Regions from separate parts of the Sporomusa rhizae genome, predicted to be linked through region 1. Evidence: riboswitches for the same ligand, from Rfam matches in the RefSeq annotation. Region 1 holds a riboswitch; the other holds the start of a gene.
What was found. Region 1 has a riboswitch for glycine ahead of gcvT (glycine cleavage system aminomethyltransferase GcvT). Riboswitches for the same ligand answer to the same signal wherever they lie in the genome.
Positions count from the first base shown of each region.

Region 1 (5,102 bases):
TGCGCCCTGCACGGTTTCACCCTCCTGCAGCGGATGGATTTGTGCAAATCCCGGCAGGCGGCAGACATCTTCGTTAATCTTAGGATTATATTTCATGGTGCAGGAACCCAACGGGTAAAAACCGGAATCAACACCAAAGTTCCGATTGGACAAACCTGTGTAATGCCGCATCAAGTCGAGCTGACTGACCTCCGGCAAATCGGCGGCTTCTTGCCGTAAGAATCCGGCTGGAATCAAACTCTGCGCTTCGGTCTCAGGCACATCACAGGCAGGCAGATCTATGGCCCGGCGTCCGGGTTTGCTTATTTCAAAAATAAGTGATTTACTTTTTCTGGCACTCATAGCATTGCCCCCAGTCTGGCCGAAAGCCGGTCAATTTCCTCTTTAGAACGTTTCTCTGTAACCGCAACAAGCATGCAGTCGGCTAATTCCGGATAGTATTTGCCTAAGTCCAGCCCGCCGATAATTTTGTCGTTAAACAGTTCTTTATTAACTTCCTCAACCGGCTTAGTTAAGCGTACAACAAATTCTTTAAAGAACGGTGCGCTGAATACTTCTTTGCATCCTGTGCCTGTCAATTGTTTATAAGCGTAATGCGCTTTGTTAAGGGTCAAAGCGGCAATCTGTTTAAAGCCTTCCTTACCAACAGTATTTAAGTATACAGCTGCTGCTAATGCGCATAATGCTTCATTGGAGCAGATGTTAGAAGTTGCTTTCTCGCGGCGGATGTGCTGTTCGCGGGCTTGCAGCGTCAGAACAAAACCGCGGGTGCCTTCGTTGTCGGTAGTTTGGCCGACAATTCTGCCGGGCATCTTACGCATCAGTTTCTCGGTAGTAGCAAAGAAACCAAGGTACGGGCCGCCAAAGGACATCGGAATACCAAGGCTTTGGCCTTCTCCCAACACAATATCGGCACCCAGCTTGCCGGGAGCCTCAAGTAAACCAAGCGAAATCGGATCAACGGCGGTAATCAGCAGCGCGCCTTGAGCGTGAGCTAAATCGGCCAAGGCCTTGACGTTTTCGATAGCACCGAAGAAATTTGGAGTCTCAAGAATAACACCGGCGACGGATTTACTCAGTTTAGCCTGCAGTTCATCAGCGTCCAGCTGTCCATTTTTATAGCCAATCTCCGTAATTGTGTAACCCTTGTCAATAGCATAGGTATTTAAGATAGTCCGGTAGTGAGGATGAACACTCTTGGCTACCAGTAATTCGCTGCGGTTGGTGGCGCTGGCTGCCATCATAGCTGCTTCAGCCAGACCAGTGCCGCCGTCATATAAGGAAGCATTGGCTACTGCCATGCCGGTTAGTTCACAAATAAGGCTCTGGTATTCCCACAGTACTTGCAGATACCCTTGCGAAATTTCCGGCTGATACTGCGTGTATGCTGTATAGAATTCCGAACGTCTCAGTACATGGTCAACCACACTGGGTATGTAGTGGTCATACGCCCCGGCACCAAGGAAACAAGCATATTCAGTAACCGCAGCGCTCTTAGCGGCCATCGCCGACAAGTGTTCTGCCAATTCAGGTTCAGACATGGCTTGAGGTAAATCAAGCGGCCGGTTCATTCGCAATTCAGCAGGGATATCTACAAACAAATCCCTGACTTCATTCACACCGATAGCCTGAAGCATAGCCTTGCGGTCTTCGTCGGTATGCGGCAAATAACTCCACGGCATTTTAATGGCCTCCCTCGGCTACCAGTTTCTCATAGGCCTCACTGTCTAGAAGCTTACCTAGTTCAGAGGTATCAGTAATTTCAAACTTGGCAATCCAGCCTTGTCCATATGCATCTTGGTTGACAGTCTCAGGAGCATCGGACAGGGCCTCGTTTACTTCAATTACTTTACCGGAAATAGGTGCATAAATATCAGATACTGCCTTTACCGACTCAACTACAGAAAAACCTGCTTCAGCGGCAACTTCGGTTCCGACTTCCGGCAATTCTACAAATACTACATCACCTAATTGAGATTGAGCAAAATCGGTAATTCCGATAGTAGCCACATTACCTTCCACTTTTATCCACTCGTGATCTTTAGAATACTTAAGCTCTTTTGGAATATTCATTGTTATTTCCCCCTAATATAAAATGGTTTGGCGATAACTTCAGCAGGAACGTTTTTCCCGCGGATCTCAATGTCAAACTTGCCGCCCACTTTGGCATATTCGGCTTCCACTAATGCCAACCCGATATTTTTATCCAGAGTAGGTGCGTAGGAACCGGTTGTCACCGTCCCTATCCGGCGTCCCTCAAAAACAACCGGGTAGTCGGCCCGGGCAATTCCCCGTCCGGTTAAAACAAACCCGGCAATTTTACGGTGCGGCCCATTTTGTTTCTGCGCGGCAAGGGTGGCACGTCCGTTAAACTCGCCTTTATCCAAAGAAACAAATTTACCAATACCAGCTTCAATCGGCGTAATTGTTGCCGACAATTCATGCCCATATAACGGAAGGGTCGCTTCAAACCTCAGCGTATCACGGCAACCAAGTCCGGTAGGCATCAGCCCGTACGGTTTGCCGGCTTCCATTAGTTTTTCCCAAAGAAAAGCTGCATCTTCCGGCCGGCAGTAAATTTCAAAACCATCTTCGCCGGTGTAGCCGGTGCGTGAAACCATGACAGATTTTCCGGCAACTGTAGTTTGCGGGATAAACCAGTAGTAACCGAGCTTAGCCAGCGGGGCATCGGTCAGTTTGCTTATTATGGTTTCAGCCTGCGGCCCTTGCAGCGCCAGTTCGGCAGTCTGATCGGATAAATTGGTCAATTCCACGTTAAAGCCGGCACTATTTTCTTGCATCCAATTCCAGTCTTTTTCGATATTGGCGGCGTTTATAACTAAAAAATATTCCTCGTTACTACGTTTATAAATCAAGAGGTCATCCACTGTACCGCCATCAGGATAGCACATTGGGGTGTACTGCACTTGCGTATCAGCTATCCGGGAAACGTCATTTGTCACCAGTTTTTGCAAAAAAGCTAACGCTTCCGGCCCTTTAACAAGTACCTCACCCATATGAGATACATCAAATAATCCAGCCTTTTCCCTGACGGCTTTATGCTCTTCCAGAATTCCCGCATACTGGACCGGAAGCAGCCAGCCGCCAAACTCGACGATTTTGCCGCCGTACTTGACATGAGTCTCGTAGAGCGGCGTCTGCCGTACTGTCATGCAAATCATCTCCTCTTTTTTTCTATAGGATACCCATTTCCCAATTATCCCACTACCACTTAGTTATCCAGCAGTTAAAAGTGGACAAATAAAAACAGAGGCAAAGTGGAATAATCCCTTTGCCTCTGTCCATTGTACCTGAGAGATTTGCCCGTCAGGGCTCCCCATCGGTGACACCCGCGTTACCGCAAAGTGTGCTCTCCAGAGTATAGTCCGGTTACAGTCCTTTTGCCTGAGAGTTTGACAAAGTGCTTACTCCTTCGGCGCCGTACCAAAACGTTCTCTCCTATAACCATCATCCTGGTATTATTTGGTTGTACATTAATTTTAGCAAAGGAACAGAAAAATTGTCAATAGTCGAAATTATTTAATTAGCAAGAAAAATCCAGAAAAAAAAAGACAAGGCAAAGGAATACTTCTCTTTGCCTTGTCTTGCATTATTCCGTTGGCTATTTTATTACATCTACGCCCATGTATGGCCGTAACAGTTCAGGTATGATAACCGATCCGTCGGCCTGCTGGTAGTTTTCCAGAATAGCGGCTACTGTCCTGCCAATCGCTACACCAGATCCGTTCAGCGTATGGACAAACTCCGGTTTGGCTTTCGGTTCACGGCGGAACTTAATTTCAGCCCGGCGTGCCTGGAAGTCTTCAAAGTTAGAGCAGGAGGAAATCTCACGATACGTATTGAAGCTTGGCAGCCAAACTTCAAGGTCATATGTTTTGGCTGAGGAAAAACCCATATCGCCGGAGCATAACAGCATTGTCCGGTGAGGCAGACCTAGCAGTTGCAACACTTTTTCGGCATTAAGAGTTAACTTTTCTAACTCATTATAAGATTCTTCCGGCAGACTGAATTTAACAAGTTCCACTTTGTTAAACTGATGCTGACGGATAAGACCGCGGGTATCCCGGCCGGCTGCACCGGCTTCCGCTCTGAAGCAAGCACTGTAGGCAGTATAGTACAAAGGTAAATCCTTAGCGTCTAGGATTTCCTGGCGATGAAAATTAGTAATAGGCACTTCGGCAGTAGGAATGAGGTAGTAGTCAAGACCTTCCAGTTTGAACATATCCTGAGCAAACTTAGGCAGTTGACCGGTGCCAGTCATACTCGCTTCATTGACAATAAACGGTGGGAAAAACTCGGTAAAGCCATGCTCTTTGGTATGCAAATCAAGCATGAAGTTAATAAGCGAACGTTCCAAACGGGAACCCAGGCCTTTATAAAAAGTAAATCTGGCTCCGGTTACCTTGCCACCACGTTCAAAATCCAGGATGCCCAGCTTCTCACCAATTTCCCAGTGCGGCTTGGGTTCAAAAGAAAATTCACGCGGAGTGCCCCAGCGGCGAATTTCTTTATTATCATGCTCATCTTTACCCACAGGCACAGATTCGTGCGGGACATTAGGAATGCTCATAATAATACCGTTAAGAGAAGCTTCCGTTTCTTTAAGCTTAGCATCAATGGCCGAGATGCGATCACCTACTTCGCGCATCTCCACAATCATATCGTCGGCATTTTCGCCGGCTTTCTTCTTCCTGCTGATCTCCTGTGAAACTGTATTCCGTTGGTTTTTCAACGTTTCTACTTCGGCCAGCAGTTCGCGCCGTTCTTTCTCATAGTTGATGAATTCATCCAGACTCATCGCGGCGCCCCGGTTGTTCAGAGCTTGCTCAACTTTTTCCGGGTTATCACGTACAAATTTAATGTCTAGCATTTATATATACCTCCTTAACGATACGAATCGACTGTTCTGTGCGGACGAGGGCAGAAACCTACCTTCTCTTATTGAATGCCAAAAGATGGATATTTATTCTGGCAATGCAAAAAACTCCCGTCCCACTATATTATAGGGACGAGAGTTATCTTTCTCCCGCGTTGCCACCCTGATTGACTATTGCTAGTCCGCTCGGCACGCATAACGGACG
Region 1 covers NZ_CP156925.1:5,390,597-5,395,698, forward strand. Annotated here, with positions in the region: gene gcvPB (aminomethyl-transferring glycine dehydrogenase subunit GcvPB) at 1-342, opposite strand, end outside; gene gcvPA (aminomethyl-transferring glycine dehydrogenase subunit GcvPA) at 339-1,682, opposite strand; gene gcvH (glycine cleavage system protein GcvH) at 1,684-2,073, opposite strand; gene gcvT (glycine cleavage system aminomethyltransferase GcvT) at 2,076-3,173, opposite strand; glycine riboswitch at 3,384-3,472, opposite strand; gene serS (serine--tRNA ligase) at 3,623-4,891, opposite strand.

Region 2 (5,102 bases), 570 kb from region 1:
GCTTAAACTTATAGGGGGAAGTTTTCTTTGTTTTCTCGGCTATAAGTCTTTTACGGCAGCGCCGCCTGACAGCACCCTGCAGGTAAAAAGTACCGGCATCTTTAAAGCGTTTCTGTCAACCTTTCTGTTGACGATAACAAACCCGATGACGATTCTATCTTTTGCCGGTATTTTTGCAGGATTGGGAATTGGCACTGCAGTCGGTGACCGGCTGGGAGCCGTGCAAATGGTTGCGGGTGTTTTCGCCGGTTCGCTTTTGTGGTGGTTTGTGTTGAGCGGTTGTATTAGTGCGTTCCGGGAGAAGGTGAACGAGAGGAACCTTGGCCTAGTCAATAAAATTTCCGGTCTTGTTATAATGCTTTTTGGTATCGTGGCTATTATTGGCAGGTAACTATGCTAGAAAAAAAGCGTCTATTACCTGGGCGATAGTAGACGCTTTTTTTTAGAATTTCGACTTTAACGGACAAAGCCGCTCAGCCACTCTGCTACAGCAGAACTGGCCTCCTGGGAATAGGCTGCTAAATGGTGGTCTCCGTCGGGAAAGAGTATTAGCTTCTTTGGCTCCGAAGCATGCTGGTATAGTGTGTGTGCCTGATTGGCAGGCACAATAACATCTGCTGTTCCATGTATTACGAGGATGGGGGTTGTGCTTAGCTGTTTTACGCAGGCTAGAAGATTATGGCGATTAAAATCATGGATAAAGTCAGGAGTAAGCTGCAGGCGGCCATATTCGTCTTCTAAGGTTATATTTTTGCCTGCCGCCAGTATTTCATAATAATTACCGAGAGCTAACCGAAATGTTTCGTCTAAGTTCCAAGGAGTAGCCCATAGGATAAGTCCACTTATTCTTTGGTCAGCTGCAGCTGCGGCTATTGAGGCGCTACCACCCATGCTCCGGCCCAACAGAAATATCTGTCCGCCGATTGTTTGACGGGCGTAGGTAATAACTGCGTTCAATTCGGTAATTTGGCAAGAAAGATTGACGCATGGCGTAAAGTCATAACGAATTACATGGCAGCCAACCGCTGCCGCCGCTTCGGCCAGCGCGACAGCCCGGCCTCCGCCGTCTTTGCTGCCACGAAACCCATGGGAGATAATCAGGGTATTTCCTACGGGAGCCACTGGAGTATGTAAAATCCCCGAAAGTGAAGTAGAACCGGACGGTATGGCTAAATGCTTCATAGCTACCTCGCCTGTTTTGGAATAGTTAGTAAGAAAAACTGTATGCAATAACGTTTTATTCGCAGAAGGTTGGTTAATAACCTTCCGATACAATAAAGATATCATGGTTTTATTTAACACGATAATCTAGATTTTTTTTTGTTGATACTAAATGTGTATTGCAATTATAAAAGGAGGTTTACCACATGATTTGGGTAATTATAGCAGTAACTGGTATAGCTATTGCCGCTGCTGTGTTTCTCCGCCCGCGCCAGCCTGCGGCCAGTCATCCGGAGATAATAAAAGACGATGCTTATTTGCGCCAGGAGACGAATGAAATGAGTAGCCCCCTGACGGGAAGTATGCTTAGCTATCTAGTTAATAACTTCTTGATTGACAGCCATCAATATGAGAATTGGCGCGGTCTCGCCCCGGAGGAGCTTAAACATGAATTGGCGAAGGCCGGAATAATGAAAGAAGCTGATTTTGACAGCTTCAGCCAGCAGTTATGGGCCGAAGAGCAGGTGCAGGAGATCCAAGGAGAATTCGCTTCGCCTGAACCGGCTAAGGATGTAAGCGATTCGGGTAATGCCGGTGATTCTGGCAGTGTGGATTAGTATACGGTGTTTCTTATAATGATTGATAAAATCACGGTGCCGGCCAATACGGTTTGCCACACATGGCTTGTTTGAGCAAGTAAATCAGGATTATCTGATTTTTGCCGCCTGGTGTTGGGGTTAGTAGCTGTTAAATGAATTTTGCGGATAAAATAAGCTGAAGTGATTATGGCTGCTAATACATTGACCATATTTAGCATAACCGAATCCAAGAATAGTTTTGAGATCATGTAATGGTAAATGTAGCAGGCTGTCCATTGTAGACCGACGCGGTTCAGGTTACTGATGTGTACCATTGTAAATTTCCCCCTAAAATAATAAAAACAGAGACAATGGAAAAATTCCTTGTCTCTGTCCTTTGTACCTGAGAGTTCACCGTTAAGGCTCTCCTTCGGTAGCGCTTGATATGCGCATTCTCCAGAGTTCAGTCTGCTAACAGTCCTTTTGCCTGAGAGTTTGAGGCAGTAGCCTTGCTCCTTCGGCGCTGCTCACGCAGTCTCTCCTATTAGCATCATCCTGACAATATTCAATTGCCTATTGACTTCATTCTAAGATGGTTGACGAAAGATGTCAATAGATGTAGAGATGAAAAAGTGAAAAAAATAACATTAAAATATTCTGTAGATAGGATGTGTTATTTTATGGCACAGACGGGGGGATTTGGCGGGTAGTTGCTCGAATTGTTGTAATTAACGAAGCTTTTTCCGAGTAGATTCAGAGCAAGTAGCCGGAGATAGTAGCCGTCAGAGGAGTACAGGATTGTTGTTTGGTATTTCGACACATACTGCTGCGTATACATATGGTGACCGGCTTTTTGTATTACCAAAGTGTGAGCCGTGTTTATTGCAGTGCTTTATTGGCTGAAGAGGGGAAAGGGGGGGGACTTGGTTGAAGTGTATAGATCTTCACTGTGATACCATTTTGCGCCTAATGGAAGAGAAGGAGCAAGGCGGATTATATTGTAATACTTATAGTGTGGATATAGAAAAACTGCGAGCCGGGCAGGCGCAAGCCCAGTTTTTTGCTATGTTCCTTAACCAAAAAACGGATGGGAATTTATTGCAGCGGGCGTTGGGCATGATTGACCGCTTTTATCAGGAACTGGAAATCAATCAGCAATATATAGCCTTGGCTAAAAACTATAGTGATTTTTGCCGTAATCGGGAGAATGGCAAGATCTCGGCCTTTCTAACCATTGAAGAAGGCGGCGCAATGCAGGGGAGTTTGGTGCATTTGCGTAATTTTTTCCGCCTGGGTGTCAGATTAATTACACTGACTTGGAATTACCCTAACGAAATTGGTTATCCTAACTCGCGGCCGGAATGCAGGGAACAGGGGCTTACCCCGTTCGGGCGGGAAGTAGTTGCTGAAATGAACCGCCTTGGTATGCTTATAGATGTTTCCCATCTGTCCGATAAGGGGTTCTATGACGTAGCACAATTATCTGCCAAGCCGTTTGTTGCCTCACACTCCAATGCGCGTGCATTGGCCGGCCATCCTCGCAATATGACAGACGATATGATCAGAGTGCTGGCCGATAAAGGTGGCGTTATGGGCATTAATTTTGCCAAAGATTTTCTTGGGAATGCTCCTATCAGCCGAGTCAGTGATATGGTTTTGCATATAAAACATATTCGCCGGGTGGGCGGCCTCGATGTTATCGCAATAGGTTCGGATTTTGACGGGATAAGTCCGGAATTAGAACTGGCACATGCCGGTCAAATGAGTAAGCTTACAATAGCGTTAGAATCTAGCGGTTTTACTGCGGGCGAAATCGATAAAATATGTTGGGGAAATGCGCTTAGAGTGATTAAAGATACGTTGCTCTGATACAAAGAACATCCTGCTGAAACAATTGCCCAATATAACAGGACAAAAAGAGTAATGTAACCTAATGCGGTGTAAAGGTACTAATACTAAGTATTATAATCTAGTACTATATAAATTCTGCAAAATTTGTTAATGATTATCTTGTGTACACAAGCAGAAGACACTGGCTTGTGCTTTTTCTTTTTTTGTCAAAAACGTAGAAATGATAAGTATTAAGGTGAATTTATGAGTGAAATGCCTGTATTGCGGATTTGAAAAGTCAATGTTGTATTATGTATACAATATTTTATCGATATAGGACTTGCACAATTAACAGCATATTGGTACAATAAGCTTAATACCACACCATTGATATCTGGTGCTAAAACCAGATATCATGGAAGGGCTTTGTTTTAAGGTCATTTGGTATCAAAACAATTATAAAGCCAAAAAAGGAGTGCAGAAAAATGGAGTTTTTATTAGCGCTAGCTAGTATCATGATGGTGAACATCGTGCTTAGCGGCGACAATGCTGTAGTCATTGCAATGGCTAGCCGTTGTTTGCCCCAAAAGCAACAAAAGATGGCCATCCTGTGGGGTAGCGCCGGGGCGATAGGGCTACGGGTGGTATTGACACTTGTGGCAGTTGTACTCTTGCAAATTCCCTATGTCCAGTTTATCGGCGGTTTACTCTTAATTTGGATTGCGGCTAAATTACTTATGGAAGATAATGGCGAGGAAAATGTAGAGGCCGGTGCTACGTTCTGGGCCGCTATTAAGACAATTATTGTTGCCGATTTGGTTATGAGCCTTGATAACACCTTGGCTATTGCTGCTGTAGCAAAAGGCGATTTTCTGCTTTTAAGTATCGGCCTTGCGCTTAGCATTCCGTTAATTATTTTTGGCAGCCAAATCATTATTAAAATTATGGACAGATTTCCGATTGTTGTTTATGCCGGCGCTGCTCTGATTGCTTGGACTGCAGGCGAGATGATGATGGCCGATCATAAAATTGGTCCTGTCATTCATAATTTCGTTCCGGAATGGCTGCTTCCGTTTGCTATTACAGTAGGTGTATTAGCTGTCGGCTTTTGGTATAAGAGAGCCCACAAAGAAGCATCCCGGGGAGCCTGCGCGAGGGATAATTACCCAGCACAATAAAGTTAATTGCAATAACACCGCTTTTCAGCGGTGTTATTTTTTTGCCCTCACAACTGTCGTACATGCTTTCGAGATAGTATGTAAGTAACCTACTTATATTATCTGTAGTAAACTGACGGAGGCCCTTTGGTGTTAAGACCGGTAACTATTGTAGCGTCGATAAGCTATTTTTTTGCAGGGTAACGCTAATAAATAGCGAATACATATAGCTGAATAGTGACCTAAGGAAGGATTGACGATAAATGGCTGTTATGCCTGTACATATTCAAAAACGCCTGGCGTGGTTTTTAACGTTAACGATGCTGGCTTTAATTGGTTTAGTAAGCAGAGTTGCCTGGATTCAATTTGGTGAGGG
Region 2 covers NZ_CP156925.1:132,236-137,337, forward strand. Annotated here, with positions in the region: gene SRRS_RS00500 (LysE family translocator) at 1-391, shown strand, start outside; gene SRRS_RS00505 (alpha/beta hydrolase) at 457-1,182, opposite strand; gene SRRS_RS00510 (hypothetical protein) at 1,368-1,778, shown strand; gene SRRS_RS00515 (hypothetical protein) at 1,775-2,074, opposite strand; glycine riboswitch at 2,205-2,293, opposite strand; gene SRRS_RS00520 (dipeptidase) at 2,667-3,608, shown strand; gene SRRS_RS00525 (TerC family protein) at 4,055-4,747, shown strand; gene SRRS_RS00530 (penicillin-binding protein) at 4,990-5,102, shown strand, end outside.
Region 2: another riboswitch for glycine. It lies ahead of SRRS_RS00515 (hypothetical protein); the one in region 1 lies ahead of gcvT (glycine cleavage system aminomethyltransferase GcvT).